3 regions of the Paenarthrobacter sp. NPDC091669 genome follow, and region 1 is predicted to be linked to each of the others. Evidence: riboswitches for the same ligand, from Rfam matches in the RefSeq annotation. Region 1 holds a riboswitch; each other region holds the start of a gene.
What was found. Region 1 has a riboswitch for S-adenosylmethionine ahead of ACIQLI_RS10480 (aminotransferase class V-fold PLP-dependent enzyme). Riboswitches for the same ligand answer to the same signal wherever they lie in the genome.
Positions count from the first base shown of each region.

Region 2: it holds a riboswitch for S-adenosylmethionine, as region 1 does, so the genes downstream of both, ACIQLI_RS15070 (DUF1737 domain-containing protein) here and ACIQLI_RS10480 (aminotransferase class V-fold PLP-dependent enzyme) in region 1, are expected to answer to the same signal.
Region 3: it holds a riboswitch for S-adenosylmethionine, as region 1 does, so the genes downstream of both, ACIQLI_RS19455 (homoserine O-acetyltransferase) here and ACIQLI_RS10480 (aminotransferase class V-fold PLP-dependent enzyme) in region 1, are expected to answer to the same signal.

Region 1 covers NZ_JBIVTK010000005.1:167,324-177,363, forward strand. Annotated here, with positions in the region: gene ACIQLI_RS10465 (MFS transporter) at 1-373, shown strand, start outside; gene ACIQLI_RS10470 (metal-dependent transcriptional regulator) at 392-1,105, opposite strand; gene ACIQLI_RS10475 (class I SAM-dependent methyltransferase) at 1,115-1,939, opposite strand; gene ACIQLI_RS10480 (aminotransferase class V-fold PLP-dependent enzyme) at 2,013-3,422, opposite strand; SAM riboswitch class IV at 3,455-3,568, opposite strand; gene hisN (histidinol-phosphatase) at 3,754-4,566, opposite strand; gene ACIQLI_RS10490 (ribosome small subunit-dependent GTPase A) at 4,621-5,736, opposite strand; gene aroA (3-phosphoshikimate 1-carboxyvinyltransferase) at 5,739-7,109, opposite strand; gene ACIQLI_RS10500 (DoxX family membrane protein) at 7,116-7,631, opposite strand; gene ACIQLI_RS10505 (sigma-70 family RNA polymerase sigma factor) at 7,812-8,606, shown strand; gene rsrA (mycothiol system anti-sigma-R factor) at 8,603-8,863, shown strand; gene ACIQLI_RS10515 (50S ribosomal protein bL37) at 8,967-9,041, opposite strand; gene ACIQLI_RS10520 (PadR family transcriptional regulator) at 9,155-9,769, opposite strand; gene ACIQLI_RS10525 (DUF4097 family beta strand repeat-containing protein) at 9,769-10,040, opposite strand, start outside.
Region 2 covers NZ_JBIVTK010000008.1:165,310-175,349, forward strand. Annotated here, with positions in the region: gene ACIQLI_RS15060 (NtaA/DmoA family FMN-dependent monooxygenase) at 1-324, opposite strand, end outside; gene ACIQLI_RS15065 (SulP family inorganic anion transporter) at 479-2,179, shown strand; SAM riboswitch class IV at 2,266-2,377, shown strand; gene ACIQLI_RS15070 (DUF1737 domain-containing protein) at 2,391-2,657, shown strand; gene ACIQLI_RS15075 (rhodanese-like domain-containing protein) at 2,654-3,064, shown strand; gene ACIQLI_RS15080 (O-succinylhomoserine sulfhydrylase) at 3,065-4,273, shown strand; gene ACIQLI_RS15085 (hypothetical protein) at 4,284-4,931, shown strand; gene ACIQLI_RS15090 (glutamate--cysteine ligase) at 4,928-6,124, opposite strand; gene ACIQLI_RS15095 (UDP-N-acetylglucosamine 1-carboxyvinyltransferase) at 6,282-7,805, opposite strand; gene ACIQLI_RS15100 (DUF6973 domain-containing protein) at 8,016-9,032, shown strand; gene ACIQLI_RS15105 (hypothetical protein) at 9,194-9,544, shown strand; gene ACIQLI_RS15110 (siderophore-interacting protein) at 9,589-10,040, opposite strand, start outside.
Region 3 covers NZ_JBIVTK010000013.1:76,007-86,046, reverse strand. Annotated here, with positions in the region: gene ACIQLI_RS19465 (winged helix DNA-binding domain-containing protein) at 1-344, shown strand, start outside; gene ACIQLI_RS19460 (hypothetical protein) at 421-861, shown strand; gene ACIQLI_RS19455 (homoserine O-acetyltransferase) at 901-2,022, opposite strand; SAM riboswitch class IV at 2,038-2,154, opposite strand; gene ACIQLI_RS19450 (bifunctional o-acetylhomoserine/o-acetylserine sulfhydrylase) at 2,341-3,681, opposite strand; gene ACIQLI_RS19445 (VOC family protein) at 3,883-4,521, shown strand; gene ACIQLI_RS19440 (CPBP family intramembrane glutamic endopeptidase) at 4,643-5,416, opposite strand; gene ACIQLI_RS19435 (histidine phosphatase family protein) at 5,440-6,120, shown strand; gene ACIQLI_RS19430 (DeoR/GlpR family DNA-binding transcription regulator) at 6,145-6,936, opposite strand; gene ACIQLI_RS19425 (ketose-bisphosphate aldolase) at 6,961-7,815, opposite strand; gene ACIQLI_RS19420 (hexose kinase) at 7,797-8,765, opposite strand; gene ACIQLI_RS19415 (ROK family protein) at 8,762-9,697, opposite strand; gene ACIQLI_RS19410 (SIS domain-containing protein) at 9,707-10,040, opposite strand, start outside.

The DNA.
Region 1 (10,040 bases):
GAATTATTGGACACAGGTGCTGCCGGGCCAGATTGTCTTCGGACTCGGACTCGCAATTCTCGTGGCACCCCTGACGGCCGCCATTCTTGGTGCTGTCCCGCCCGAGGAGGCGGGGATCGGTTCAGCGGTGAACAACGCCGTTGCCCGGATCGCCGGCCTGATCACCATTGCCTTCGCGGGGCTGATTGTGGGACCGGTCTTCAGCCGCGAAGGTTTGTACAACGCCCTGTTGGTCACAGCGGCACTGTTCCTGACTGGGGCAGCAGCTTCCGCCGTCGGGATAAGGAATCCGCCCAAGGGAGCGGCGATTGCCGCTGACAGCCAACCGGATGCAGCGTCCGACGACGGCGGGCCGGCCGTGCAGCCCGGCTGAGCTCCCGCCGGGGGTGGGTCAGCGGGCGGGAAGGACGCAGCCTTCGTGGGTCTCAGCGCTCTGGACCCAGAGTGCGGACGTGACTTCGTCGGCGAGATCGAACTCGCGGCCTGTGGCGCCGCTTCCAATCCGCACCACCAGTGCTCCGCCGAACGGTTTACGTCCAACCACTTCCACCGGGGCGTCGAGGGTGATCTCTTCCGCTGCCAGATACCTGAGGAGATCGGGGTTCTCGTCGCTGATCCTGGTGATACGGCCGGAGTGGCCTTGGTCCAGTTCGATCATGCGGTAGGCGTGCGGCAGTTCAACTGTGCCATCCGCCGAGGGAATCGGATCGCCGTGCGGGTCCCTGACCGGGTGGCCGAGTTTGTCGGACATTCGCTCGATGAAGGTGTCTGACACCGCATGTTCCAACATCTCAGCTTCATCGTGGACCTCATCCCAGCTATACCCGAGTTCTTCCACCAGATAGGTCTCAATGAGACGATGCCGGCGCACCATGGCCAGTGCAAGGCGCATACCAGCCGGGGTCAAGCGAATGGCGCTGTAGGGCTGGTGGTCCACCAGTCCCTGGTCCTTGAGCTTTCGTACCATTTCAGACACGGAGGAATTAGCCACACCCAGGCGCTGGGCAAGCTGGGAGGACGTTATCGGCTTGTCTTGCCACTCTGTGTACGAGTAGATGACCTTGACGTAGTCCTCAATCGAGGAGGAGGGCGTACTGGTCTTCACACCCCAAGCCTACCGTGGCTGTGCAGCGCGCATCTTGACCGCCCGCCACATCTGCGTCACGTAGGGCAGCGGAACGGTCTCTCCCGGTGCGTGCCCCAGGTGCTCGTAGAGGTACCACTCCAGGTTGCCCATGACCTTCGCCCTGGTGGCGTCGTTGGCGCGGAGATAGTAGCTCCGCGACTTGGTCAGCTCCATGATGTCTTCGGGCGTCAAGGCGTCCGACCACCGGTTGAAGTGGCTTTCCAAACCGGAAAATTCCGGGCCTACCAGTGGACGGAACCCTGGCTTGTGGACGTCGCCGGCATGCATGATGCGCGAGAGCCGATGAACCCAGGGCACGTCGGTATCCAGCTGGTTCCAGACCAGTCCCAAGGTTCCTTGCGGCCGCAGGATGCGGGCTATCTCGGTGCTCGCTGCCAGTGGATCGCACCAATGCCAGGCCTGGGCAACACTGACGACGTCGAATGCTGAGTCCGTCAGTCCAGTTGCTTCAGCCGTTCCCTGCAGCGCGATGACGTGCGGGTGCGACTTGCGCAGTTGCTCCAGCATGTCGGCGGAAGGGTCGACGGCGGCAACGTCCAGTCCGCGCTCCACGAGGAGGGCCGTGAACTTGCCAGTCCCCGCTCCGAGATCCGCAGCAGCCGTGGCCCCTTGGGGAACAAGCCACTCCACGGAGTCCAAGGGATAGCCCGGCCGAACGCGATCGTAGTGCTCTCCACCGTCCTGAAAGCTCTGGCCGAACTCATTCCGCCGGTCGGCGTGGAGCTTGGGACCTCGTGGTCCGGCAGGTCCGGGAACGCCCGGCTGTCCGCTGGAGGCGGCCGGAGAAGGCAATGCCACCAAAAACTCCTTCACAGGGTCGCCAAAAGATACCCTACGAATTTACCGCAGCCGAGGTAGAGAGCGCTTAGTCAACAGTGCAGGGAGCAGCACCTGCAGTGCCGGGTGTATTGGGAGCCCACTCCGGGTAGGTCCGGTGGTCGTTGGCAGGCACCCAGCGGCCCTCATCCACCACGTAGTCCCAACCCAACCCGTTGCGCTTAAGCCCTTCGATGCCTGCGAGCAGCCTCGTGGCGTCCTCCAACCGGGAGCCCACGCCAAAGCTGGCACGCAAGGAGCCGGAGGGAAGTCCGAGTCGCTTGAGCAGTGGGTGGGCGCAGAAGCGTCCATCACGGAGGCCAACTCCGTGCTCGGCGGCCAGATAGGCGGCCACCAATCCGGCGTCGAATCCTTCCACGGAGAAGTTGACCACACCGATGGTGTCGTCGGAGTCAGTGAAGATCTGGTGCACAGTCACGCCATCAATGGCCTCCAAGCCGTCCACCAAGTAGGTGCGGATGGCGGCTTCGTGGGCGTGCCACGCGTCCTGGTCCAGCCCGGCGAGGACCTGCGTGGCGCGGGCGAGGGTTGCGGCACCCAGGACATTGGGGGACCCGCCTTCGTGGCGGGCAGGGCCCGTTGCCCAGCTCACCGAGTCCAGGCGGGCTTCACGGACTGCGCCGCCACCAGCCAGGTGGGGGGTCCCGGCGTCGAGCCAGTCGGGGCGGCCCACTACAACGCCTGAGCCGAAGGGGGCATACAGCTTGTGACCGGAGAACACCACGTAGTCAACGTCGGACTCCGCGATGTTGATCCGGCGGTGGGGTGCCAACTGGGCGGCATCCACAACGATCCTGGCGCCGTATTCGTGTGCGAGTGCAGCGAGTTCGGCGATCGGCAGGATTTCACCTGTCACATTGGAGGCGCCGGTGACGGCGAGCAGGCTGACCCCGCCTTGGGCCAATTCGTCACGAAGCTTGTCCACCGTGGCGGTCAACGTGGAGGCCGCCACGACACTGCGGTGCGGGACACCCTGCCAGGGAAGAAGGTTGGCGTGGTGTTCGATGTCCAGATACAGGACTTCCCCGGAGAAACGGCCGTCGATCTGCGGAAGGCAACCGGCCAGGAGATTCAGGGAGTCTGTGGTGTTTCGCGTAAAAATCACGGAATCGTCAGGACGCCCACCGACGAACTCACGGACAATGTTGCGCGAGTTCTCGTAGACCGACGTGCTGATCTGGGACGCAAAGCCCGCACCGCGGTGAACGCTGGCGTAGTAAGGCAGGACCTCGTTGAGGTAGGCCGAGACGATGGTCAGGGCCGGAGCCGATGCACCGTAGTCCAGATTGGCATAGCGGACGTGGCCGCCCTGGATCAGCGGTGCCTGCAGCTCAGCGCCCGTGACGGCGGCGAGTGGCCGTGTTGCTTCAGCTGCCTGTGACGGCGCTTCACCCGCGAAAGACGGAATGATGTTTGAGTCGAACGTGACTGTGCTCATGGGACCTCACTCAAGAGGGACCCCCATAGGGGGATCCGCGCTTGCCGCATCCGTTCCGGACCGGCCGGGTCGTCACCCGGGGCACCCCGCCGCGAATGGAGGGTTGCCGGCCAGCAAACCGGGGTTTAGCGCTGGCACTCGTGACCTGTAAAAAAGGTTAGGGCACCTCCAGCGGCCCCTCCAAAGTCACTTCGCTTTGTTAAGCGCTTTGTTACGCGGGGTTGAAAATTGCCCGTTTGGCGAAGAAAAAACGGCGGACGCCTCCAAAAGGAGGCGTCCGCCGTCGAATATTCGCTGAAAAGCAGCTTCTGGGCCCTGAGGCAGACCTGCGCTACAGCAGGTCGTCCAGGCCTGGGTTGAGCCGTTTGAGGACTTCTGAGTGAAGGATGGAGTTGGTTGCCAGCGCGTTACCGCCGAACGGACCGTCGTCGCCTTCCAGGGAAGTGAAGCGGCCGCCGGCCTCCGTGACGATCGGGACGAGGGCTGCCATGTCGTACAGGTTCAGCTCAGGCTCGCACGCGATGTCCACTGCGCCCTCGGCCACCAGGCAGTATGACCAGAAATCGCCGTAGGCCCGGGTGCGCCACACATCCTCGGTGAGCCCCAGGAACTCGTCCAGGTTCCCGCGTTCCTTCCACCCGGACAGGCTCGAGTAGGACAAGGAGGCATCGGACAAGCGGGAAACGTTGGAGACCTTCAAACGGGTGGCCGCAGCAAGGGACCGGCCCATGTAGGCACCCATGTCCTTGGCAGCCCACCAGCGTTTTCCCAAGGCGGGTGCACTGACGACACCCACCACGGGTTCACCCTCATCAACCAAGGCAATCAAAGTTGCCCACACCGGTACGCCCCGGACGAAGTTCTTGGTCCCATCGATGGGATCAATGATCCAACGGCGTGAGCCGTGTCCGCTGCTGCCAAACTCCTCGCCCAGGACAGCATCCCGGGGGCGGGACCGGGAGAGCTGACCCCGGATGGCTTCCTCCGCTGCTTTGTCGGCGTCGGTGACAGGTGTGAGGTCTGGCTTGGTTTCGATCTTCAGGTCCAGGGCTTTGAAGCGGTCCATGGTCTGGGCATCGACAGAATCAGCGAGGACGTGGGCAAGGCGCAGGTCATCGTTGTAGGTGGAAACGGGATGGGTCATGCCACCAAACTATCCTGAAACGTTCGCTGCAGCGGGGACGTGAAGCCGCAACGATCAGTTGACGGTGCCCAGTTCCTTGGTCTCTTTTGCTTCCAACCGGGGATCGGCACCGAGCAACCGGCGCAATGAGGCCAACCGCGCTGCTCCTGAAGGTCCTGCATGGCCGTCGTTCACCCACGGATCCAGTCCGCAGTTGATGGCCGTGGCGTCGTGCTTGCAGCCCCGCTCACAGGCTTCCGTTCCGGGCTCAAGATCCGGGAAGGAGTGCAGAATCCGGTCCGGGTCCACATGGGCGAGGCCAAAGGACCGGATGCCCGGGGTATCGATGATCCAGCTGCCGGCCGGGGCATCGGCGAGTTTCAGGGCCAAAGCGGAGGAGGACGTGTGCCGTCCACGGCCTGTCACAGCGTTAACGCCGCCGGTGGCCCTCTCCGCCCCTGTCAGGGCATTGACCATGGTGGACTTGCCCACGCCCGAGTGGCCGAGCATCACAGTGACCTTGCCGCCGAGGTGGGAGCGCAGCTGGGCTACGGCGTCCCGGTCCAACCGTGCGGACAGGCCATCATCGGAGCGGGCGTCGATGCCGCCTGCTTCTGAGTCCGCTGTGCGGCTGATGATCACGGGGAAATCCAGGCTGAGGTAGTTGGCAAGCAATTCCGCCGGATCCTTGACGTCCGCCTTGGTGATGAGCAGCAACGGCTCAATGCCGGCGTCGTAAGCTGCCACCAAGGCGCGGTCGATGAATCCGGTGCGTGGTTCAGGGTTGGCCGCTGCAACAACAATGACCAACTGATGGGCGTTGGCCACTACCACGCGTTCGATGGGGTCGGTGTCGTCCGCGCTGCGTCGCAGGAGGGTTCGTCGTTCTTCCACCCGGACCAGCCGTGCCAGGGTGTCCGGAGAGCCGGAGACGTCCCCCACCAAAGCGACGAAGTCCCCGGGTACTACCGGGTTGCGCCGGAGTTCGCGGGCCCGCGCTGCGATGACGACGCGTGCGTTCGCGGAATCCTCGTCCACAATCGCCCTGTACCGTCCGCGGTCAACGGTGATGATCCGGCCGATAACGGCGTCGTCGTGGCTGGGCCTGTCCTTGGTCCGCGGCCTGGAACCTTTTTTGTTGGGGCGGATCCGGACGTCGGATTCATCCCAGGAGCGTGCATCACGGCCCATGGTCAGTTTTTTACCCCATCCGTGCTGGAGATGGTCCCCACCATTCGGGCCCACATTTCCGGGAACTCCGGCATGGTCTTGGAGGTGGTGGCGATGTCTTCCACCTCGACGCCTTCCACGGCGAGGCCCAGAATGGCGCCGGCAGTGGCCATGCGGTGGTCGGCGTAGCTGTGGACCACACCGGCGTGCAGTGCCGCGGGGCGGATGACGAGGCCATCGGCGGTCTCTTCGGCGTCACCGCCCAGGGAGTTGATTTCGGCAACGAGTGCTGCGAGCCGGTCTGTTTCGTGGCCTCGCAGATGGGCGATCCCCGTCAGCCGCGAGGGGCCGTCAGCCAGAGCACACAAGGCGGCAACGGTGGGTGCGAGTTCGCTGGTTTCGTCGAAGTCGGCGCCCTTGATGACCGGTCCGCCGGTCACAGTGAGGGTCCCGTTTTCCACGGTGACGCTGGCTCCCATGGTGGCCAGGATGGTCCGCCACATATCGCCAACCTGAGTGGTGCCGGCCGGCCAATTGGTGACTCGTACAGTGCCCTGCGTTGCCAGTGCCGCAGCCAGGAAAGGGCCAGCGTTGGAAAGGTCCTGCTCGATCCTCTGGTCAAAGGCATGGATGGGTCCAGGGGAGACCCGCCAGTGGTTTGGTACGGAGTCGTCCACGTTGACGCCCACGCTGCGGAGGACCTCCACGGTCATGGTGATGTGGTCCAGGCTGGGTACGGGCTTGCCGACGTGCTCCAAGTGGAGACCATCGGTGAAACGGGCACCGACCAGCAGCAGGGCGGACACAAACTGCGACGACGCGCTGGCATCGATCACTAAGTGGCCGCCACGGACTTCGCCGGTGCCGTTCACCGTGAAGGGAAGAGCCGACGGCGTCCTGCCGCCTTCGGCTGCCACGGGGACGCCGAGGGCGGTCAACGCCTCGATGATGGTGCCCATGGGCCTGTTGCGGGCGTGCGGATCGCCGTCGAAGACGGTAGTTCCCTTGCGCAAGGCCGCCAGCGGAGGAACGAACCGCATGACAGTGCCGGCGAGGCCGCAGTCAATGGCTGTCCCGGTACTTGGGGCGGCCGGATCCATCGGGGTGATCTCGAGGTCAGGGCCGTAGTCGCCGTCGCCAGGAACCTCCGTGACCGTGGCACCCAACTGCCGCAAAGCCTGGATCATCAAAGCGGAATCACGGGAATGCAGCGGAGCCCGCAGCCGTGAGGGACCATCCGCCAAAGCCGCCAACACCAGGAACCGGTTGGTCAGCGACTTTGAACCAGGTACCGTCACCGTGGCGTCCACGGGCCCTTTGGCGTAGGGCGCCGGCCAGAGAGGCAGCGGAGCGGCTTTGGTTGATCCGGTGTTTGCGGCGGTGGTACCCGTCATGCTTCCTTATGCTCCAACTGCGTTGTCAACGGCCTTGCGTACTGCTTTGTCTGCCCGCTTGATGTGCTTGCCCGTCACCTTTTTGGCGTCGGCAGCCAAGTGCTCCGCGCGCCAGGCAATGCTCGGGCGTCCCTCGGTATCAACCGAGGCAAGAAGGACCCCGCCCGTCAGGGAAATGTTCTTCAGCAACTGGGCCTTGCGTGCGCTCCGGCCTTCCTTGGTGCTGATATCCGCTGAACGCCATTCGACGTAGGAGTTCAACGCCGACGTCACAGCCAGCACCGTTGCGGCAAAACGGGTGAGCTTACCAAGCCCGAGCAAGGCGCCGGCACCTAACTGGGCGCCTCCAAGGACGCGCGCAAGGGTCTTCTCATCGGCTTTGAAAGGCAGGGATTCCGAGGCCCGTCGAAGGACGGGCGAAAGCTGCTTGGCGGTATCGTCTGCATTCCTGAGCTTGTCAAGACCTGCGACGACGAAGCTGGACGCGAGCATGGGCCGCGCGAGAAAACGGATAACAGACATGTCTTGCCTCCTGGATGGCTTGCCACACTATGTCAATGGTGTTGTGTTCGAGGGGTGCAGTCTGCTCTAGTCTTGCACCTTTGCGGAATAATTACCCAGCGGCGGCCGTTGTGAACTAGTGGTGCGGTGGAGACCGGACTGCGGCACGGTGTTGCCGCCTTGGTGAACGGAGTTGATTTTTTGACTTTGGTTAAGGACCGTGTGGTTCTACCGGAGCGCGGGTACGGCTCACAGCCGGATTCCCCGCAGCTGACAGTAGACTTGGCAACGATGAGCACCACGGAACCGGCCGCAGCGGCCATGTACCAGGCGGCCGGCGCGGAAGACGCAGTGGCCGCACCCGACGTCGATGTAGCTTCGGAGACTCCCGAGGAGCGGCGCGCGCGGTTCGAGCGCGACGCCATACAATACGTGGACCAACTGTATTCGGCAGCCATGAGGATGGCGCGAAACCCTTCGGATGCGGAGGACCTGGTCCAGGAGGCCTATACCAAGGCCTTTTCGGCTTTCCACCAGTACAAGCCGGGGACCAACCTCAAAGCGTGGCTGTACCGCATCCTGACCAACACCTATATCAACCTCTACCGGAAGCGGCAGCGTGAGCCGCTGCAGTCCAACTCGGACACGATCGAGGACTGGCAGTTGGCCAAGGCAGAGTCGCACACTTCTGCGGGGTTGAGGTCCGCGGAAACCGAGGCGCTGGACCACTTGCCGGACTCCGACGTCAAAAACGCCTTGCAATCCATCCCGGAGGAATTCCGGCTGGCTGTCTACTTCGCGGACGTCGAGGGCTACGCGTACAAGCAGATATCTGAAATCATGAACACTCCCATCGGCACGGTCATGTCACGGTTGCACCGCGGCAGGAAGATGCTGCGGGACATGCTGGCGGACTACGCCACCGAACGGGGCTTCAGGGCCCATACCGAAGACCAGGCCGCGGCCGGAAGCAACAATCAGGAGAAAGAGAAATGAGCGACTGCCAGGGATTGGGCGATTGCGACGATACGCGAATGCAGCGGATCTACGAGTACCTCGACGGCGCGTTGACCCGCGAGGACCTCAGCGAGATCAAGCAGCACCTGGACACCTGCGAGGAGTGCTCCGAGCAGTATGACCTCGAGTGCCTCATCCGTACCATGGTCAAGCGGTCGTGCACCGAGTCAGCACCGGAGAACCTTAAGAACTCGATTCTGGACAGGATCCACTCCATCAAGCCGGTAGAAGCCTGATCCCAGCGGACACAAACGCCGGCGGAGACAAACGCCAAGGGCCCCGGAAACCTCATGGTTTCCGGGGCCCTCGCTCTTAAGCCTGTGACACTAAGCCGCTGGCTTAGGTGTTGGGACGCTTGCCGTGGTTCGCGCCGCCGCGCTTACGGTCACGACGCTTACGTGCACGCTTGCTCATAGCTGGCCTCCTTCAATGATTGATACTCAATAGAGCTGCCCTCCAGTTTCGCACATCCGGGTGCCGGGTCGCGAACCGGGAACGGTGTTGCGCCGGTTGAAGCCGCCTCCGCGTCAACTCCGCAGCGAATTCCTGATCGAGATGCGCGCCTGGTCCAGTACCGTTCGCACTGTTTCCAGCGCCAAAGGCGTCAGCGGTTGTGAGGCACCGTGCAGACGCAGCTCCACCCGGATATCGTCCCTGAATGCCTGGACCATCAGCTCGGCTTCCTTCACCAGGCGTTGGCCCTCAGGGGTGTAGCCGCCGGACCGGCTCCGGAAAGGTGCTGAGGTCGCAGTGGTGCGGGCCGCTTCAGCAGTGGCGGCGAGGTCCGCCCGCAACCCCCGCATATTGGTCCTGATGTCTTCTCGCAAGTTGTCGGCGAGCCGCCTGACAGAGGCGGAAATGGTGTTTTCGACGTCGGCCAACTCGTCCCTTCGGCCTTCAAGTTCGGCGATGCCCGCGGCGGTGATGAAGTATTTGGTGCGGCGGCCCTCGATTTCGGTGGCTACCAGGCCCTCTTCCTCCAGCTTGCCCAGGCGCGGATAGATGGTTCCTGCGCTGGGGGAGTACGTCCCGCCAAACCGGTCGCCCAAGGCTTTGATCAGTTCATAGCCGTGCTTGGGGCCTGCTTCGAGCAACGCCAGCAGGTACAGGCGCAGGGCTCCGTGTGCAAAGACGGGAGGCATTAGAGGCCTGCTTCCCCGGGGACCTGGTGGTTGTTGTCCGTTGCCGGTGCTGACCCGTGCATGATGTAGGTCTTGCCGGATACCGTGTTGGTGCGCAACAGCATGAGCTTTTCGTCCGGGCCGACAATCGTGTGCACGTTGCTGCCGGGCTGGGCATACATCTGGTCGTCGATCACTACGGTTCCGCTGGCTGACTTGGCCACAATGTCCAGGCCGACGTCGTGGGGAAGCCTGATGGTCAGGTCGCCGGAGACCGAGTTTGCCCCAAGGT
Region 2 (10,040 bases), on a different contig from region 1:
CACGATTCCCAGGTGCTCGGTGGCGGAAAGCAGATACGGGACCAGCGCCAGCGGATCGTGTTTGGGCGCAAAGGAGGCATGAGCCAGGGACACCTCCGCCGATCCGCCGTACGTGTCCGGCACGGTGAGGGAATCCTCGATGATGAAGAGGTCCAACCCGGATTGTTCGAACGCCCGGACGGCGTCCTGGTACAGGGCGGGTTTTTTCCAGTCGTAGCCCAGTCCGTAACCGGGCGTCCCCCAGCCCTGGACACCGAATCCGTGGCCCACAAACCATCCAAAATGCAGCATGGGCTTGAGTGTAGAACTGCTCTGTCCGTTCACCGCGACCTGATTTCATGCGAAGTTACAGGGGGACGTACTGGGTCAATTATGCTCCCGGGGCGTCACATTTGAACGCGGCTGGAGACGGTCCGCATTTTCCACATAAGGCGTATGTCGAGTTCCACTAACAGCAGGGGTCGGGAATGATCGCTGTATGAGTTCACCCACCCGCACTTCAGTGAAGGACCGTCTTTCGGGCGTCTGGGCGCTCAAGGGGTACAAGCTCGAATGGTTGCGGCACGATGCCGTGGCGGGTGCTGCCCTGTTTGCCTTGTTGGTACCGGCCGGGATGGCCTATGCACAGGCGGCCGGCCTTCCTCCCGTCACCGGGCTCTACGCCACTGTAGTTCCGTTGTTGGTCTACGCCATGGTGGGGCCTTCCCGCATTCTGGTCTTGGGGCCCGACTCATCCCTTGCCCCCATGATCGCTGCCGCTATTGTGCCGCTTGCAGCGGGGAGCAGCGAGAGATCAGTGGCACTCGCCGGGCTTTTGGCTGTGTTGATCGGGGTGATCATGATCGCCGGCTCCGCCCTGAAACTCGGTGCCATCACCGGCCTGCTGTCCAAACCCATCCGGCTCGGGTACCTCAACGGAATCGCACTGCTGGTGGCCCTTTCGCAACTCCCGGCGTTTTTAGGGATTGAGGCCGACGGCGATATCTGGCAAAAGCTCGCGAAGGTCACCACCGGGTTACTGGGCGGCGGGGTCAACATCACCGCGCTGTTGTTGGGAGTGGGGTCGCTGGCTCTCATCTGGATCCCCCGGCTCCTGAAATGGAAGGTACCGGGCGTTCTGTTGGCAGTGGTTGGCTCGTGCGTGGCGACCGCGGTCTTAGGGCTCAACGACGACGTGAAAGTCACCGGCGTCCTGCCGCAGGGCCTGCCCATGCCCGCACTCGGAGGTATTGGCTGGGCCGACGCCCTGATGCTGCTCCCCGCCGCCGCAGGCATCGCGCTCATGGCTTTCGCTGACACTGGCGTGTTGTCTCAAACATTGGCAGCCAAGGAAGGGAAGAGGGTCTCCGGAAACAGGGAGATGGCAGCGCTGGGAGCAGCCAATGCTGCCACAGGCCTCTTGGGCGGATTCCCCATCTCAGGGAGTACCTCCAGGACACCGGTGGCCGTGGATGCCGGCGCAAAATCGCAGATGACAGGTGTGGTGGGCTCCGTGCTGGTGCTGGCGTTCATGCTGCTGGCTCCGGGCGTAACCGAGTACCTGCCGTCGGCAACCTTGGCCGCCGTCGTCATCGCCGCAGCCATTGCCCTCGCGGATCCCGCCGGCGTCCGACGGCTCATGCGGCTGAGCCGCAGCGAGTCCGTGGTGATGCTGGCCGCGTTCCTGGGCGTCCTGACGGTGGGTGTGCTCCAGGGAATCGTGGTGGCCATCGCCTTGGCACTCCTGGATTTTGTCCGCAGGGCATGGGACCCGTATCGAACCGAACTCGGCTCCGAGGAAGGCCTTCCCGGGTATCACGACCTTGAACGCCACCCGGAGGGCAAGCGCATCCCCGGGCTCTTGCTCCTCCGGTTCGATGCTCCCCTGTTCTTCGGCAACGGACAGGTTCTGGCCAGCTTTGTGAGGGATCAACTCGACGAGGCCCCGGATGAGTCCGCGGAACCCATCACCCACATCATCCTTGCCGCCGAGCCCATCACCGGGATCGACACCACAGCTTTGGATGACCTGGTAACCCTGGACGAATGGCTGGCCCGAAAAGGAGTGGATCTGGTGTTTGCCGAGCTCAAAGGGCCTGTGAAGGACAAGTTGATCCGCCTCGGCACGGCGGCCCGGTTTACGCCGGACCACTTCTACCCCACTGTCGGCGCGGCGGTGCGGGCGCTCAAGGACCGTTAGTGGATCAGCCGCCGATTACGCAACATGACGACGGTGCAGCCACCCGCAAGTGCAGCCCGGTGCCCGTGGATGTTACGTTTTTCTTGAGTAATGAGTACCAGCGCAAAGCCCTGACTTGCTGGTCGGCAACCCTCTCTCCGGCGGGGTGCCTCAGGTGACTACTCGGCGTATCGACAACTCGAACTGCAAGCGTGACTGAGGAGCACCAGCAATGCCTGAACCCACTGAAGAAAAACTCTCTTACCGCCTGATTACAGGCCCGGATAACCGCGATTTCTGCGAGCGTATCCACAACTCCCTCGCCGAAGGCTATGTGCTCCATGGCAGCCCGGCAGCCACCTTCAACGGCACGGAAGTCATCGTGGCCCAAGCAATTGTGCTGCCCGCGGCGATCGCCAATGCTGATGCCGCCGTCGCCAACGCAGTGGACCAGCTTGAGAACTACGACGATGAAGAAGCATTCGAGGGCCACGCATGAGCTACGCAGGTGACCTGACCCCGCAGGACGCGTGGGCCAAGCTTGAAGAAGGCGCCATCCTGGTGGATGTGCGCACCGAGGGCGAGTGGGCCCACATCGGCATCCCCGACACCAAAGCCACCGAGAACGATCCCCTGTTCATCCAGTGGAACCTCGCCGGCGGTATCCCGAACTCCCGCTTCATCGAGGACCTGCAGCAGCAGGCACCCGAGGACGACGCCGTGGAGCTCGTCTTCATCTGCCGCTCCGGGCAGCGCTCCATCTCCGCCGCCATTGCCGCTACGCAGGCCGGCTTCACCGCGTACAACGTTCTTGAGGGCTTCGAAGGCGAACCGGACCGCTACGGTGAGCGCACCGTGAACGGCTGGAAGAACCGTGGCCTGCCGACGAATCTTGGGACCGAGTAAGTGACTTTCAATCCCGACGCCGCCGGCTGGAGCCCTGACACCCAGGCCGTTCGTGGTGGCCTTGACCGCACCAACTTCCAGGAAACTTCCGAGCCCGTTTTCCTGAACTCCGGCTTTGTCTACGAATCGGCCGCTGCTGCCGAACGTGCCTTCACCGGCGAGGACGAACGCTTCGTTTACTCCCGCTACGGCAACCCGTCCGTCGCCACATTCCAGGAGCGGCTGAGGCTGCTCGAAGGCACTGAGGCGTGCTTTGCGACTGCCTCCGGCATGTCCGCGGTCTTCACTGCCCTGGGTGCCCTGCTGGCTGCAGGCGACCGCGTGGTTGCCGCCCGCTCGCTGTTCGGCTCCTGCTTCGTGATCCTCAACGAAATACTGCCCCGCTGGGGCGTGGAAACCGTGTTCGTTGACGGCCCGGATCTGGATCAGTGGCGTGAAGCCCTCTCGGAACCGACCACTGCCGTGTTCTTTGAGTCGCCGTCCAATCCCATGCAGGAGATCGTCGACATCGCCGCCGTCAGCGAACTGGCGCATGCCGCCGGGGCAACCGTCGTGGTGGACAATGTCTTCGCCACTCCCCTGCTGCAGCGCTGCGGTGAGCTGGGCGCGGACGTGATCGTGTACTCCGGCACCAAGCACATTGACGGCCAAGGTCGTGTCCTCGGCGGCGCGATCCTGGGCACCAAAGAGTTCATCGATGGTCCCGTCAAGCAACTCATGCGCCACACCGGCCCCTCTCTATCCGCGTTCAATGCCTGGGTGCTGACCAAGGGATTGGAGACCATCGGACTGCGGGTAAACCACAGCTCGGCATCCGCTTTGAAGATCGCGGAGTGGCTCGAGCAGCAGCCCGCCATCAGCTGGGTAAAGTACCCGCTGCTCACGTCCCACCCACAGTACGAGCTTGCCGCAAAGCAGATGAAGGCCGGCGGCACCGTGCTGACGTTCGAGCTGTCTCCTTCGGCCGGACGCTCGGCCAAAGAGGCTGCGTTCGCCTTGCTCGATGGCCTCCGCGTCATTGACATCTCCAACAACCTGGGCGATTCCAAGTCCCTCATCACCCACCCCGCAACCACTACCCACCGGGCCATGGGACCGGAAGGCCGGGCTGCGATCGGGCTCACCGACGGCGTGGTCCGCTTGTCTGTAGGACTGGAAGACGTGGACGACCTCATCCTGGATCTGGAGAAGGCCCTCAAACAGGTCTAACCTTGCTGCCATGAGCGGGAACCATCCCTATCGCCGTGCCGGAGCGGTCATCGTTGCCGGCACGGTGGTGTGGTTCGTGGGAATCTCGCCGGTCTCGCGCGTCTACATCACACCGGACGATGCCGAACGCCTGCGCATGCTGACCTCCGGACGGCGCGGTTGGATCGTGGGCCAACACCTGACCGCCGTGGGAACGGTCGCCGTGCCGGTGGGATTCGCCGCGTTTGCCCGTGCTGTTCCGGGCCAGGACGGCGTTCCGGACACGGACGGCGTTTCTGGCCACAATGCACCACGCGGAAAAGCGAAGAAGTGGGCTTTCGCTGCCGCCGCCGCATTGCTCGCCGGCGCCCCGTTCTTCGTCTCCAGTCTCGCCCGGCGGGCTTCAGACCTTGAGGGTTTTGCCTACCGCCGGGGATCCAACGCGCCTTTCCTGGCCTATTCCGGATTGCATGTTGTGGCATTGGCCGCCTTGGGCGGGAGTCTTCTTTCCTTGCCCACACAACGCTGGATCGGCGTCACCGCCGCCATCAGCGCGCCTGTCTACGGCGCCATTCTGGTAGCGAAAAAGGACATCCCGCCGTTCTGCTTCTATCTGGTGGAGGGTCTCACTGGCGCCTACTTGATGGCGTGGAAAGAAGCGGAAGCCGACCAAGCCTAAGGCCTCCTGACCCGGGTCAGCATCGGCGCGGGCTCCTTGTGCGCATCGGCGGAGGTTCCGCGAACCGTCACCTTCGCTGCATGCCCGACGACGGCGGCCAGGGCTGCGCTGGTGGGCGGACTGCCCGGCTGGTTCTGGCTGCCGCGCTGCCTGCTGTTGTACCGCACCGCCGCTTCCCGTTGCTCGTGGGCGCCATTTCCCCGCTCCAGCAGTTCTGAGATCCCCGTTTTGACCAGCTCCAATTCGCCTTGGTCATCCAGTACCGGGCTCACATAGTCCACCAGCGCCCAAACCACGTCCGCTGCCGGCTGGGGACGGAAGTCACCGAAGTCCAGGAGCTCTCCACGCAAGCCCGCATTGCTGGCCTGCCAACTCGCCATCCGCAGGAGTGCCGTGGGCACCGCGGTGGGCTCAACGCCGTCGAGCATTTCCAAGGAAGCCGTCTCCACTAAAGCCCGCACCAGCACCGCAATCAATGCGGCGTCCTCGGCGCGGAGGCAGACGTCGGCTACGCGGACCTCCACGGTGGGGTGGTTCCGGGAGATGCGGGCGTCGAAGTAGATCATGCCCTCATCCAGGATCACGCCTGTTTCCAACAGCCGGTTCACGATGCGCCGGTAGGCAGTGAGCGATCCGAACACGCCGGACGGTCCAGAGGTGGGCCAGCGGTTCCATGCCTGGGTGCGGTAGCTGTCGAAACCGGTGGGAAGGCCGCGCCAGTAGGGTGAGTTGGCGGTGAGGGCCGTGAGAACAGCCAGTTTGTCGCGGATGTGGTCCAGCACCACCACACCTTCCTCGGGGGACTCAACAGAGGTGTGTACGTGGAATCCGCATGTCAGTTGCTCGGTTGCGATGATGCCAAAGCGGTCGAGCATCGCAGCATAGCGGGGATCAGGGGTGGTGTGGGTGTTCGAATCAAGCGGAGAGGTAGCGATTGCAGCAACCCGCGCTCCGTGCGGACGGGCCGCTTCGTTGGCCATGGCCCTGCCGCGGCGGATCTGATGCAGAAGATCACCGTAGCTGTGGCAGGGCCGGGTCTGGGTCTCGATCTGCTCCAGCTTGAGTTCGTGGCTGAGGCTCGTTGCGGATGCGGGCTGGTGGTGGCCCGCAAGCAGCGCATCCGCGAGGGCAAGGGGCTCTCCCGTCACAGGATGGACGATGAGCAGCTCCTCCTCGACCCCGAAAGTCCGCATGCTCCATTCTGCGTCAGGAGGCCGGTGGAGGACAGTGGCTGGAGGGGCAGCGGGGAACGCGGGGAGCGCACCCTTCCCGCCTTCCGCACCAGAGGGTGCTGGCGCGGATGGCGGAAGCGGGTGCGCTACCGATCCGTTGCTGGCGTACGCCGGGAACCTAGTCCTGGAAGTACTCGATCTTGGCGCCGATGGTGTTCAACCGCTCGGCCAGGTCTTCGTAGCCGCGCTCGATCACGTAGATGTTGCGGAGCTCGGACGTGCCCCGGGCAGCGAGCATCGCCAGGAGCAAGCAGGCGGCGGGGCGCAGGGCAGGCGGGCAGCCGATTTCGGCAGCGCGCCACTTAGTGGGTCCGTTGACGTAGATCCGGTGCGGATCCAGCAGTTGCACCTGGGCGCCCAGCTTGTTGAGTTCCGTCAAGTAGATGGCACGGTTCTCGTAGACCCAGTCGTGGATCATGGTCTGGCCCTCGGCGTTGCCCGCGATCACAGCGAAGAACGGCAGGTTGTCGATGTTCAGGCCCGGGAACGGCATGGGGTGGATCTTGTCCTGCGGCGCGCGGAGCACGGACGGCTTGGTGGTGACGTCCACCAGACGGGTCCGGCCATTGCGTGCCATGTATTCGCCGGAGATTTCAAGCTTCTGGCCCATCTGCTCCAACGTGGCGAGCTCGATCTCCATGAATTCGATGGGAACCCGGCGGATGGTGACCTCGGAATTGGTCACGATGCCCGCGGTGATCAGGCTCATGGCCTCGATGGGGTCCTCGGACGGGAAGTACTCGATCTCCACATCAATGGCGGAACGGCCGGTGATCTTCAGGGTTGTGGTGCCGACGCCCTCGATCTCGACGCCCAGGCCCTGCAAGTAGAAGCAGAGGTCCTGGACCATGTAGTTGGGGCTGGCGTTGCGGATGACAGTGGTGCCTTCGCGGTGCGCGGCGGCCATGATGGCGTTTTCAGTAACGGTGTCGCCACGTTCGGTGAGGACGAAGGAACGGTGGTGGACATCGGCCGGGGGTGCAGTCACGGAATAGAATCCGGACTTCGCTTCAACCTCAAGCCCGAACTGGCGCAGTGCCTGCATGTGCGGCTCCACTGTGCGCGTTCCGAGGTCGCAGCCACCAGCGTAGGGCAGCAAGTACTCACTGGTCTCGTCCAGGAGTGGGCCCAGCAGCATGATGACGCTGCGGGTACGGCGGGCAGCGTCCACATCCATGGAACCGAGGTCCAGGACCTCGGGCCTGCGGATCCGGAGGTCGCTTCCATTGAGCCACGTACATTCGACGCCAATGGAAGTCAGTACTTCAACAATCCTGTTGACTTCTTCGATGCGGGCCAGGCGGCGCAGCGTGGTGGTTCCGCGGTTGATGAGGCTGGCGCACAAAAGCGCCACACCGGCATTCTTACTGCTGTTGACATCCACTTCGCCGGACAGGGTCTTGCCGCCTTCCACCCGGAGGTGGGTCATCTGGGGCTTGCCCACTTTGACGATTGATCGGCCGAATATTGCCTCAAGCCGTTCGATCATCCGGAGGCTGAGATTCTGTTTACCTTGCTCCATCCGGGCGATCGCGCTCTGGCTGGTTCCAAGCTCGGTGGCCAACTGCCCCTGCGTCCATCCTTTTTCGCCACGGGCGTTGCGGAGCAGAAGGCCTACGTGTTCAGCGGTAGGTTGCGTCATAACCAAGAAATATCACAGGTGAGCTAGAAGTCCCACTCAAAACGCCGTTTGAGCGGTAAACGTCACACCATACCCGATCCGTGAGATATAGGGCACGACGGCGGTCGGTCGCCGCGGGCGAACGCTTTCCCTCAGGTGCCACCGGGCAGAAGTCCCCATTGCGGTCGGCGGGACAATACCAAAGCATGGAGGGAAAGCTCAGGGGGAAACATGCCTTTCTACGGCGCCGACGTCGACCAACTCAAAGCACTCTCCAAGGCGTTGGCCAACGGAGCGTCACTGCTGACCAGCCGGGCCCGTGAGCTCGACTCCGTGATCGGCCAAGGCTTGACCGGCCAGGGCGGCGGCTGGCAGGGGCAGGACGCCAAGCGTTTTGCCGCAGATTGGCAAGGCCGCCTGAGGCCGTTGCTGGAGAGGACCACGCGAGGCTTGGAAGAGGCCTCGCAGTCCGTGCTCACCAACGCCGACCAACAGTCGTCCGCGTCCACGGAGGGAAGCGGCGGTTCCGGCAGTGGTTCAAGCGGTTCCGGCAGCTCAGGCAGCGGTTCCGGCAGCTCAGGCAGTTCCGGCAACTCCGGGGACGACACCACCAAAACCGCAGCCAATCCCAACCCCGACCAGCCCACACCCCAGGAAATCCTGGACAAATACCAGGTCAGCGACGCCGAGACCACCAATTGGCCCGGGGACTGGGACCCCCTGCGCTTCGTGGTTGACCAAAGGGAGGTCACCGAAAAGGAAGCGGAACTCCTCAACGGGCTGGGTCCTTTCGAGATGAACGCCTTCAAAGGCATTCACGATGACGCCTTCAGCACTGCCGACGAGCGCTTCCCCAGCGCCGACCGCAACGATGACCAGAACGATGCCTTCCGTCACGCATATTGGAACGCGCTCATGGTCAAGGAGTTCGGTGCGGACTGGGCAGAGGACTACGCCACGGCGCACGAGCAGCTCCCCGGCAACCCCGCGCCGCGCGAAGCCATGGATCTGTACAACAATGAGGTGGGCCGCAATGTGGCCATAGCCAACCCGGATGCCAGCGCTGAGGAGCTTGCGGATTTGATCGAGGAAGCTGTGAACAACGGCGACACTGTGGTGGTGGGACAGGACCTGCTGCCCCACCCGTCCAATGAGGTCCCCATGGACCAAACCGGCGATGCCAACAATGCCGAGCCAGCCCCGGGCGAGGATCCGGAGTTCAATGACGAGTCGAGGACCACCTCGTGAGGTTCCACCACCAAACACAGGCTCGACGACGGCCGCGGACTTCCGCAGGCCACCCCACTCTTGCAGACCGCCCCACTCTTGCAGGCCGCCCTACCCTCGCCGGCTTGCTCACTCTCATCCTGGCCTGCGCCCTGGCCGCGTGTTCACTAGGAGGATCTGTCATGCCCGAATCGAACGAGAAGCTCAACAGCCAGGTGCTCGAGTCCGCGAAGAACGGGACGGCCTTGAAACTGGCTGACGCCACGGACTTTGAGTGGGACCAGGCGGGTTTCGTGACGGAGGGAACGCCGGCCAAGGACATCGAAGCAGCCTTCGGCGAGCCTCTGACCAAGGAGAACCGTTACACGGCGTCGCCCGCGTTGTTCGTCTTCCTGAAGGACGGGAAGGTGGCCAAGGCAATCCGCATTATCCCGGATGCCTTCTTCGGCGCTGACGCACAGAAGAAGTACGGCCGGGACGTGGTCCTCACCCCGCCGGAGGGGAAGAAGGGCTTCCTCACCTGGCGCGAGTAGCGTCTGAAGCCCGCAGAAACGCCGCGATGGAAACGCCGCGGTTCCTAGACGCGCCAGTACCCCAGTGCGTCGATCCGGTGCTTGTCCACGCCCAGCGTCTTCCGCAGGTGTTTCACGATTGCCCGGGTGCTGGAAGCTTCGCAGGCGATCCAGAAGAAGTCGTTGTCCACGGACACGATCTCCGCAGTGAGCGTATCGCAGACTTCCTCAACCAACGCGGCACCGTCACGTTTGCGCGGAACCCAGCTGACGACGTCGGACTCTGACGTCCGCACCTCCAGCGAGGGGTCGGCGTCGTGCTGGTATTCAAGCCAGGCGGTCACGGGAGCCGCGCCCCCGGCAGTGAGTTCCCGCTCGTCCAGCAACGAGTTGATGGCCGGGATGGAGGCGGGATCGCCCACTACCCAGATCCGGCGCGGAGCGGGCTGCGGGAACGTGAAGGAACTGCCCTGCACGGTGGCGTCGATGGTGTCGCCGGCCTGGACGGAGCGGGCCC
Region 3 (10,040 bases), on a different contig from region 1:
ACGTCGGCGTGCTCACCAATGCCGGGGGCCTGTCGCGTCCGCATGACGCAGGAGTCCCCCGCATCGACCTCATCCAGTGCTACGACGAATACGTCATGGGCTATTCGCAGTCCCGGCACTATCTGGGCGGGACTGCCCCATACTTCCCCGAGGACAACGGGCCCATACACGTGGTCCTGTTGGATGGCAGGTTGGCCGGATGGTGGCGCCATGGATTTTCCGGCGGAGCCTGCCAACTGGATGTCCGCATGAACCGGCCCGCAAGCCCTGCCGAACAGATGGCCCTGGACGCTGAAGTGGAACGATATGGGCGGTTCCTGGGCATGGAGACCAGGCTCCTCTGAAAGGTTCACTGAAGGCGCCCGGAGTTCCCGCCGTACGACCGGTCTAAGCTGGGATAAGACCTAGGAGGCCTGCACTGTGAACAATCTGATCTTCTGGATCATCGTCTGCTCGTGGCTGATTCCGCTCGGGATCCGCATGTACAACCGTTCCCGCGCGCGTCGGATCCAGAACGAGAACTTCCGCGGCCCCGGCTACCCGCCACAGAACCTGCCCGGCCCCGGCTATCCGGCACAGCAGGACTACCCTCAGCAGGATTACCGGGGGCAGCAGAACTACCCCTCGCAGGGCTACCCGGGCTACCCATCCGGGCCCACCGTCATCCGCCCTGTGGATGACGCACCGCAGTCCGGGCCGCCGTCGAACCCTTCATCCCCCACGCCCTTCCCGGCCACCAACGGTTCGGAGCCGCAAGGCTTCCGTGCCCGCAAGCTGGCCGAGCTGGACGCGAAGTTCAGCAACGGGGAGATCGCCATGGAGGATTACATGAAGCAGCGCGGCGACATCATGAACGGCTAGGCTGACGGCCGACCCGGCGCTTTGCAGCCGACGCTCAACCTAGGCGAAGAAGGCTCCGCGGAGTTGCGCTGAGAGCTGGCCGATTTCCGTCAGGAACCCGTCGTGGCCGATCGGCGCTTCAATGACGTGAACCGGAACATCACCCGGCAGGGCTTCCGCCAGTTCCCGTGATTGCGCCGGGAAATACAATCTGTCGCTGTCAACCGCCGCGACGAAGAACTCCGCAGTGGTACGCGACAATGCGGCCTCCAGCGATCCACGGCCACGTGCGACGTCGTGGGACATCAGGGCCTCGGTGATGGCGATGTAGCTGTTGGCGTCAAATCGTCGGACGAGCTTTGTTCCCTGATGGTCCAGGTAGCTCTCCACCTGATAGCGGCCACGCTCCCCCAGGACCGCAGCGGCCAGTGGTTTCTCTTGGTGCTGGGCTTCCCGGCCGAAGCGGAAATCCAATTCCAGCGCAGAGCGGTAGGTGATGTGGGCGATGCGCCGGGCCAACGCGAGTCCGTGTTCAGGGGCGGTGCCACCGTAGTAGTCGCCATTGTTGAAGTTCGGGTCCTGGCGGATGGCCAAAGTTTGGGCCTGCGCAAAGGCGATCTGCTCCGCCGTGCTGTAGGCACCCACGGATATCACGGCGCAGCGTTTCACCCGCTCCGGGAAGGTCGCTGCCCATTCCAACGCGCGCGCGCCGCCCATCGAACCGCCCAACACGGCATGCCAGGCCTCGATTCCCAGGGCTTCGGCCAGGCGCGCCTCGGCCTCGGTGCTGTCGCGCAGGGTGACCAGGGGGAACCGGGAGCCCCAGGGACGGCCGTCCGGCGCCTCTGAGGACGGTCCGGTGCTGCCGTAGCAGCCGCCCACAATGTTGATGGAGACGACAAAGAACCTGTTGGTGTCGATGGTGGCACCGGGGCCTACCAGCTGCTCCCACCACCCTTCTTCGTCCGTGGCTCCCCGGGCAACGTGCGTGCTGCCCGTGAGGGCATGCTGGATGAGCACGGCATTGGAGGCATCGGCGTTCAGCTGCCCCCAGGTCTCATACGCGAGGACGACGTCGGGCAGGAATCCTCCCGCTTCAAGGTCCAGCGGCCCAATGGCGGCGTACTTGACGGTTCCGTCTTCTTCCCCGGATTTTGGAAGTGCTGTAGCAGTAATGGTCATTCCTTTGACACCTTAACCTCGCGCTTGCCCGTCGCCTTGCGTGCGAACAGGCCAGGTCTTCACCCGGGGCACCCCACCGCGGAGGAGGGTTGCCGGCCAGCAAGCCGGGGCTATGCGCTGGCACTCATGACCTAATACGAAGAGTCTAGGAAATGCAGGGCGGTTCTGGCGAAGAATGTGACAACAGTGTGACGGTTCAGGGCCATTTCGTTCACGAATCAGCACTCCGGAATGCCGCCCGGCGAATAATCATCGGCCCGGGCGGCATTCCGGGAAAGGCGTCAGGCGCGGTCCCGCCTTCAGCTTTCAGGGCCGGGTTCAGGCTCCCTTGGCGGCCCGGAAGCCTGCTTCGAGGTCCGCGATAATGTCATCCACGTGCTCAATCCCCACGGACAAGCGCACCAAGCCGGGGTTCACGCCGGCCACCAGCTGCTGCTCCACCGTCAGCTGGCTGTGCGTAGTGGACGCCGGGTGGATGACCAGCGAGCGGACATCGCCGATGTTGGCAACATGCGAGTGCAGTTCCAGTCCGTCCACGAAGCGCTTGCCCGCCTCAACGCCGCCCTTGATGTTGAAGGCAACAATGGCGCCGGTGCCCTGGGGGCCGTATTTCCGGCCACGGTGGTACCACGGGCTGGACGGCAGGCCCGCATAGGCGACCGATTCGACGTCGTCGTGGGCTTCCAGCCATTCGGCCACCTTGGTGGCGTTGGCTACGTGACGTTCGACGCGCAGGCTCAACGTCTCCAGCCCCTGGGCGATCAGGAAGGCGTTGAACGGGGACACAGCGGAACCGAGGTCGCGAAGAAGCTGGACCCGGGCCTTCAGCACGTAGGAGAGGTTGGCGCCAAGTGCACCGTCCTTGCCAAGATCGCGGGCGTACACCAGTCCGTTGTAGCTCGGGTCGGGGGTATTGAAGCCCGGGAAGCGCTCCGGGTCCTTGCCGAAGTCGAAGTTGCCTGAGTCCACAATCACGCCGGCGATGGCAGAACCGTGGCCACCCAGGTACTTGGTAGCGGAGTGGACCACGATGTCGGCGCCCCACTCGATGGGACGGATGAGGTAGGGAGTGGACAGTGTGTTGTCGACGATGAGCGGCACGCCGGCTTCGTGGGCGGCGCGGGCGACGCCCTCAATGTCCAGTACGTCCTGGCGCGGATTGGAAACAACCTCGCCGAAGAACAGTTTGGTATTCGGCTGGACGGCGTCACGCCACTGGTCCAGGTTGTCCGGGTCCTCCACGAAGGTCACCGAGATGCCGAATTTCTTCAGGGTATGTGCCAACAGGTTGTAGGTACCGCCGTACAGGCTGGGGCTCGCCACGATGTGGTCGCCGGCCTCAGCGATGTTGAGGATCGCGAAGGTTTCCGCCGCCTGGCCTGAGCTCAGCAGAAGGGCGCCCAAGCCGCCCTCGAGGCTCGCGATCCGCTGCTCCACGGCATCCTGTGTCGGGTTGCCGATCCGGGTGTAGATGGGTGCGAGCTCGGCCAGGGCAAACCGGTTGGCTGCGCTCTCGGCACTGGGGAACACGAAGGACGTGGTCTGGTAGATCGGCAGTGCCCGTGCTCCCGTCGCGGAGTCGGGCTCCTGACCTGCGTGGATCTGGCGGGTTTCGAAAGACCATCCTTGGGACATGGAGTTCTCCTGTTCGTGGCGCATGGGTTCTGTGGAAACGTGCTGCGTGTGAGCTGGGGCCAGTCTAGGAAGTGTCCGGAGCCTAAGACAGCTTTGTGACGCCGGTGGAATCTTTCGGTCTTTTCGCGTCCCTGCATGACGCCTGCGGGCACCGGTTATACACATCCCACCTTAGTTAGGCTTGACTTAGCTGAGACCCCGATCACAAAGTGCCAAGATGAAGCCATGCGCATGGATCACGTCTCTTACGCCTGTGAACGAGATGGCCTTCTGGCCACTACCGAACGAATTTCCGCGGCACTGGGAGTGGACGCTGTCCGGGGCGGAGTGCACCCGCGCTTCGGTACCCGGAACATGATCATTCCCCTTGCGGATAACAAGTACCTGGAAGTGGTGGAGGTCCTGGACCACCCCGCTTCCGACAAAGCGCCTTTTGGCCAGGCAGTTCGTGCCCGCTCGGCCGCCGGTGGTGGCTGGATGGGCTGGTGCGTCGCTGTTGACGACCTGGCACCGTTCGAGGACCGCCTTGGCCGCTCCGCTGTTCCGGGCAACCGCAAGTTCCCTGACGGCCGCGAACTGGTGTGGCAGCAGATCGGCATCCTGGGCTTGATCGCAGACCCCCAGGTCCCGTACCTGCTCAAGTGGGAGGGCGACCCCTCACTGCACCCGTCCAGGATCTACGAAAGCGACGTCAAGATGTCCAGCCTCACCATTGCGGGCTCGGCGGAACGCGTCACAGAATGGCTCGGAGAACCGGTGGAAAAGCCGCTTGAGGACGTCGCTGTCCAGTGGATGGCACCGCACGGCACTCCGGGAATCATGTCAGTAACTTTCGAAACCGCCTCCGGAGCCGTCACCATCTGACCGCCCCATCCAACCGGGCTCGTCCCGGCACCGGTCATCCCTGTCCGGTAAGAACTTCGGCCGCCATCAGCGGGTGCCAATGACGTCACCCACTGATGGCGGCCGGATATTTTTAAGCGCCCTATCCCAGGCCCATCGCCTTGCCGAACAGGCTGAAGCCCACAAACGCCACGATGTCCAGCAATGCGTGGGCAATCACCAAGGGCATGACCCGCTTGGTCTTGGTATAGATCCACGCGAACACCAACCCCATGACCACGTTGCCGATGAACGGCCCGAAGCCCTGGTACAGGTGGTAACTCCCCCGCAGGACGGCGCTGACCACAATGGCCACGGGCATGCTCCAACCGAACTTCCCGAAGCGGTCCATGAGGTACCCCACCACGATCACTTCTTCCACGATCGCGTGCCGCATGGCCGAGAGGATGAGCACTGGTACGGTCCACCAGTAGGCGTCCAGGCCGCTGGGGACAATCGCCGTGGTGATGCCGAGGGCCCGGCCGGCGGCGTAGAGGCCCAGAGACGGAATTCCGATCACGGCAGCAAGTCCCACACCGTGGAGCAGGTCCTTGCCCGGCCGGGCAAAGTTGAAGCCGAGCCGGGCGAACGCCGAGCCGTTGTCGCCGTCGCGGTTTGACTGGATATGCGAAGACAGGAAGTAGAACACCAGGGCCACAGGCACCAGGGCGAAGATGATGTCCAGCAGTTGATAGGTGAGGTCAAAGTATTCGCGGGTGCTTTGGGACCGGTTCAAGGTGGAGGTGGCGTCGGCCAAGGGAGCCCGCGTCATCTTGTCCAGAAGCTGCACCACGGAATATACGGCCGACTGGCCCAGGGACAGGCCCAATACAATAAGTACTTCGGCGCGCAGCCGTCGGCGGGAAGCAAGGAACATGTACCCACCCTATGCTTGGTGGGATGGGTGCCCCAGCGAGAATTTTCATGATCCGGCACGGCCAATCCGCCGCGAACGCCGACACGTCCATCTACAACCGTGTGCCGGACTACCGGATCCCACTGACCGAACTCGGTGTGGAGCAAGCCCGCATTGCCGGTGAAGACCTTCGCCGGAAGCTCGACGGGCAACAGGTCTGCGTCTACGTTTCACCGTATTTGAGGGCGTACCAGACCTTGGAGGCGTTGAACCTGGGCTCGTTGATAGAACGGGTCATTGAGGAACCCAGGCTTCGCGAACAGGACTGGGCCAACTTCCAGATTGCCGGGGAAATCGAGGATCAAAAGGAGCTCCGCAACCTCTACGGCCACTTTTTCTACCGGTTCCGCGAAGGTGAATCCGGTTCCGATGTGTATGACCGCGTGTCGTCCTTCATGGAGACGCTCTACCGCCACTGGCAAAAGCCCACGTATGCGCCGAACGCCCTCCTGGTGACACACGGACTGACCATGCGCCTTTTCTGCATGCGCTGGTTCCATTGGACGGTTGAGTACTTCGAATCCCTCAACAACCCGGACAACGCCGAGTTGCGCACACTGATCAGGAACGACGACGGCCAGTACACCCTCGATTCACCGTTCAGCCAGTGGGTGCCCAAGGATGTTGATGATTCGGTGCTGCACGCACCCAGAATGCGGTTCTAGCCGGCGCACCCACCCTGCCGGTGGCTAGCCGGCTGAAGCGACGATGACTTCCGTGCCCTTGGCTTCGAAGGCGGCCTTGTCCCCGGCACTGATCCCGGCATCGGTGATGAGGTGCCTGAAGTCGTAACCCGCCATGGCAGCAAAGGAGCGGCGGCCCACTTTGGAGGAGTCAGCCACCACGTAGGACTCCGTGGCGCGCCGTGCCATCACGGTGTTGACCATGGCCTCACCCTCGTCGGTGATGGTAGGACCGAGGTCCGGGTCCACGCCATTGACGCCGATGAAGGCAATGTCCAACGCTACTTTCTGCATGATGACGTCCGTGTAGGGACCCACGAGCTCGTAGGAGCGCGGATTCAGGATGCCACCAGTAACCATGATCTTGATGTTGGGCCGGACCGCCAGTTGCGAGGCAATATTGATGGCGTTGGTCACCACCGTCAACGTGGGCCTGTTGGAGGGCGCGTTGAGGTCTTCACGGGTGGAGAGCAATTGCGCCAGGGCGGTGTTGGTAGTGCCGCCGCTGAGGCCAATCACGGCTCCGGGCCGGATCAGTGCGGACGCAGCCTGGGCAATGTCCTGCTTGGCCTGGGCGTGGTCGTCACGGTTGTAGCGGCCCGGGAGGTCATAGGCCACCGATCCTGTGGTGGCGCCACCCCGGGTCCGGCTGAGCAACCTCTGCTTGGCGAGGCTGTCCAGGTCTCGACGGGCCGTGGCTGGTGACACGCCCAGACGCGTCACGATGTCCTCGACTTCCACATGGCCGGACTCGGCCAGGAGATCGAGGATGGCGGTCAGCCGATCGGTGCGCGTCATGACGAGCCTTTCGCGGGTTCGGAGCTATTTCGCTTTGGCGAACAGCGTCAGCATACGTGCGGACTCCAGCACAAGGGCATCCCGGCCGGCCTTGAGGTACTTCCGGGAATCCACCACTTCAGGGTTGGCATCGAGGTACTCACGGACGGCGCGGGTAAAGAACCCGTTCAAATGTGTGGATACGTTGATTTTAGTCATACCCGCGCCGATAGCGGCTACGAGCATCTCATCTGTGACGCCTGAGGAGCCGTGAAGGACCAACGGTTTTCCCACAGCGGTCTTCAGCCGGGTGATCAGGTGGAGGTCCAGTGCGGCGCTTCGTTCGGTCATGGCGTGGGAGGAACCAACGGCCACAGCGAGCGCATCCACACCGGTGGCGTCAACGAAAGCCCGGGCCTCGGCGGGGTCGGTCCGGACACCCGGCGCATGGGCACCGTCCTTGCCTCCCACTTTGCCGAGCTCGGCCTCCACGTAAACGCCTCGCTGGTGGGCGTAGGCGGCGACACGTTGGGTGACTTCGACGTTCCACGCGTACGGCAGATGCGCGCCGTCGTACATGACCGAACCGAAGCCAAGGTCGACCGCAGCCAGGGCGAGGTCCTCGGACTCCGCATGGTCCAGGTGCAGGGCCACCGGGACGGCGGCGGAGCGGGCGATCGCCAGGGCGGCTGACGCGATCGGTTCGAGCCCACCGTGGTACTTGGCGCAGTTCTCGGAGATCTGCAGGATCAACGGAACACCGGCCGCTTCGGCTCCGGCCACCAGGCCCTCGGCTGTTTCGATATGGATGATGTTGAACGCACCTTGGCCTGTGCCGGAGGCCGCGGCCTTGTCCATGAGTTCCCGTGTGTTGACCAGGGTCACCGGGTCTCCTTCCATGTCACGATCAGTTGGTCTTGAAGTTCCTGGTACCGCGGCGAAATTTCGCCGGCGGCCGGCATGAGCACGGCAGCGGCGGACCACGCGGTGGCCCGGCGGAGTATTTCGCGCGGTTCCGTAATGCCTTCGGCGAGTGCGACGGCGGCAGCCGCCACACCGGCGTCGCCCGCCCCGGTGGGGTTGCCGCTCAGCGCTTCAGGCAGGCGCGCGCTCCAGTAGCCGCCGGGAGCGGCGTGATCGAAGGCGAGCATGCCGTCTGCACCGGCACTGACGAGTACCGTCCGTGCGCCCATGTCGATCAGGGCGAGGGCGGCTGCTTCAAGGCTGGATTCCCCGGTCGCTTCGGCCAGCTCGTGATGATTCGGCTTGAGGATGTCCGCACCCGCCTTGGCTGCGGCGATGATTCCGGGACCGGAGGTATCGATGATGGCCGGGATACCGGCGTCGTGCGCCAGGCGCACCAGCTCCGGGTAGAAATCCGCTGGAGCACCCGGTGGCAGGCTTCCCGAACCGACCAGGACGGAGGCCGGCAGGTTTCGGTTTCCGCTGACGGCCTCAACCACGGCAATCCGGAGTGAGCGCCAGTCGTCCGGCAAGAGTGCCTGGCCCTCCTCGTTGAAGATGGACGTTTCGCCGGCGACCGTATCCACCAAGGCGATGCTGCGGCGGGTCTCGGCGGCGACTCCCACCAGGGTGTGGGGAACCCCGCTGGTCCAGAGCTCAGCGGCAAGGGTCTGCCCCGCGGCGCCGCCGGTGGGTGCGATGGCCAGGACGGGATAGCCCAGCTGGTGCGTCACACGGGCAACGTTGATGCCCTTGCCGCCGGCCCGGCTCAAAGGCGTGGGCACACGGTGGCTGGCGCCCTCGGTGATTCCCTGCACGGCATAGGTCATGTCGATGGCCGGATTGGCGGTGACGGTGATGATGCGGTTCACGTTGGCTCGCTTCATTGTGCTGCTCCCAGGAGTGCGCGCGCGTTCAAGGCCGCACCCAGCAGGCCGGCGTCTTGCCCCAGTTCGGCCCGGATCAGCTGTGGGCGTCGCTGGAAGTCAAGGATGCCGTCCACCTTGGTCCGGAGGGGCTCCAGCAGTTGGTCACCGGCTTCAGCCAGGCCACCGCCGATCACCACCGCTTCGGTCCCCATGATGTTGACGCACTGGCAGATGGTGAAGGCGAGGGCATCCACGGCGTCGGCCCAGATACGCGCGGCCAGTTCATCGCCGTCTCCGGCCCTGAGCAGGACACCGCGGGCACCGTTCACCCTGTTCCCGGAGGCCCTGTAATAGCGCTTGGCGATGGCACCGGCCGAACCGACGGCTTCCAGGATGGTGGAGCCCGTAGAGTCGGGTCCGGCGTCGGGGTCCGGGACCTGCGCATGGCCAAGCTCACCGGCGAAGCCGCCGGCCGTGACCGCCTTGCCGCCGGAGAAGACGGCTGCGGCGATGCCGGTTCCCACCACCATCACCACAACGTCGTTGAACTCTTTGGACCCGCCAAAGGTGTGTTCCACAGCGGCAGCTGACCGGACATCATGGTCAAATGCCACGGGGATCCCCAGCCGTTTTTCGGCTTCGGCCGTGAACGGGAAATTACGCCAGCCGAGATTGGCGGAGTAGACGCCGACGCCGGCCACGGAGTCCACGATGCCCGGGACGATGATGCCGGCCGCTTTGGCGGGGACCTCCGGGAATTCGGCAGCCAGTTCGGTTTTGAGTTCGGCCAGCCTGTCCAGGACCGCTTCGCCGGGGCGTGCGGGATCCAACGGTGTAGGAACGCGGCGCATGCCCAGAACTGTCCCACGGGCATCCACCAAGCCGGCCTTGATGTCAGTCCCGCCAACATCGAAGGAGAGGACCGGTGATTCTGCGGCTCCGAGAACCATGACGGAAGCCTAGGCGGAGGCGTCGAGAATGACGGAGCGCGTCAGGTTGCGGGGCAGATCCGGATTCAGGCCACGGACGCGCGCACGCTCCAAGGTGACCTTGTGAACCCTGGCCAGCTCAGCCAACGGGTGCTTGTCGGTGTGGATGTAGAGGGCGCCGGTGACGGCCATGTCGCCGTCCAGCCCTTCAGGCTGGGCCCCGAACAACCAGGTGACGCGGCCCGGCGCCGCGATGGAGATGGGCCCATGCCGGTACTCCATGGCGGGATAGGACTCAGTCCAGCCCTGTACAGCCTCCCGCATCTTCAAGCCTGCCTCGTGGGCCAGCCCAACCGTCCATCCA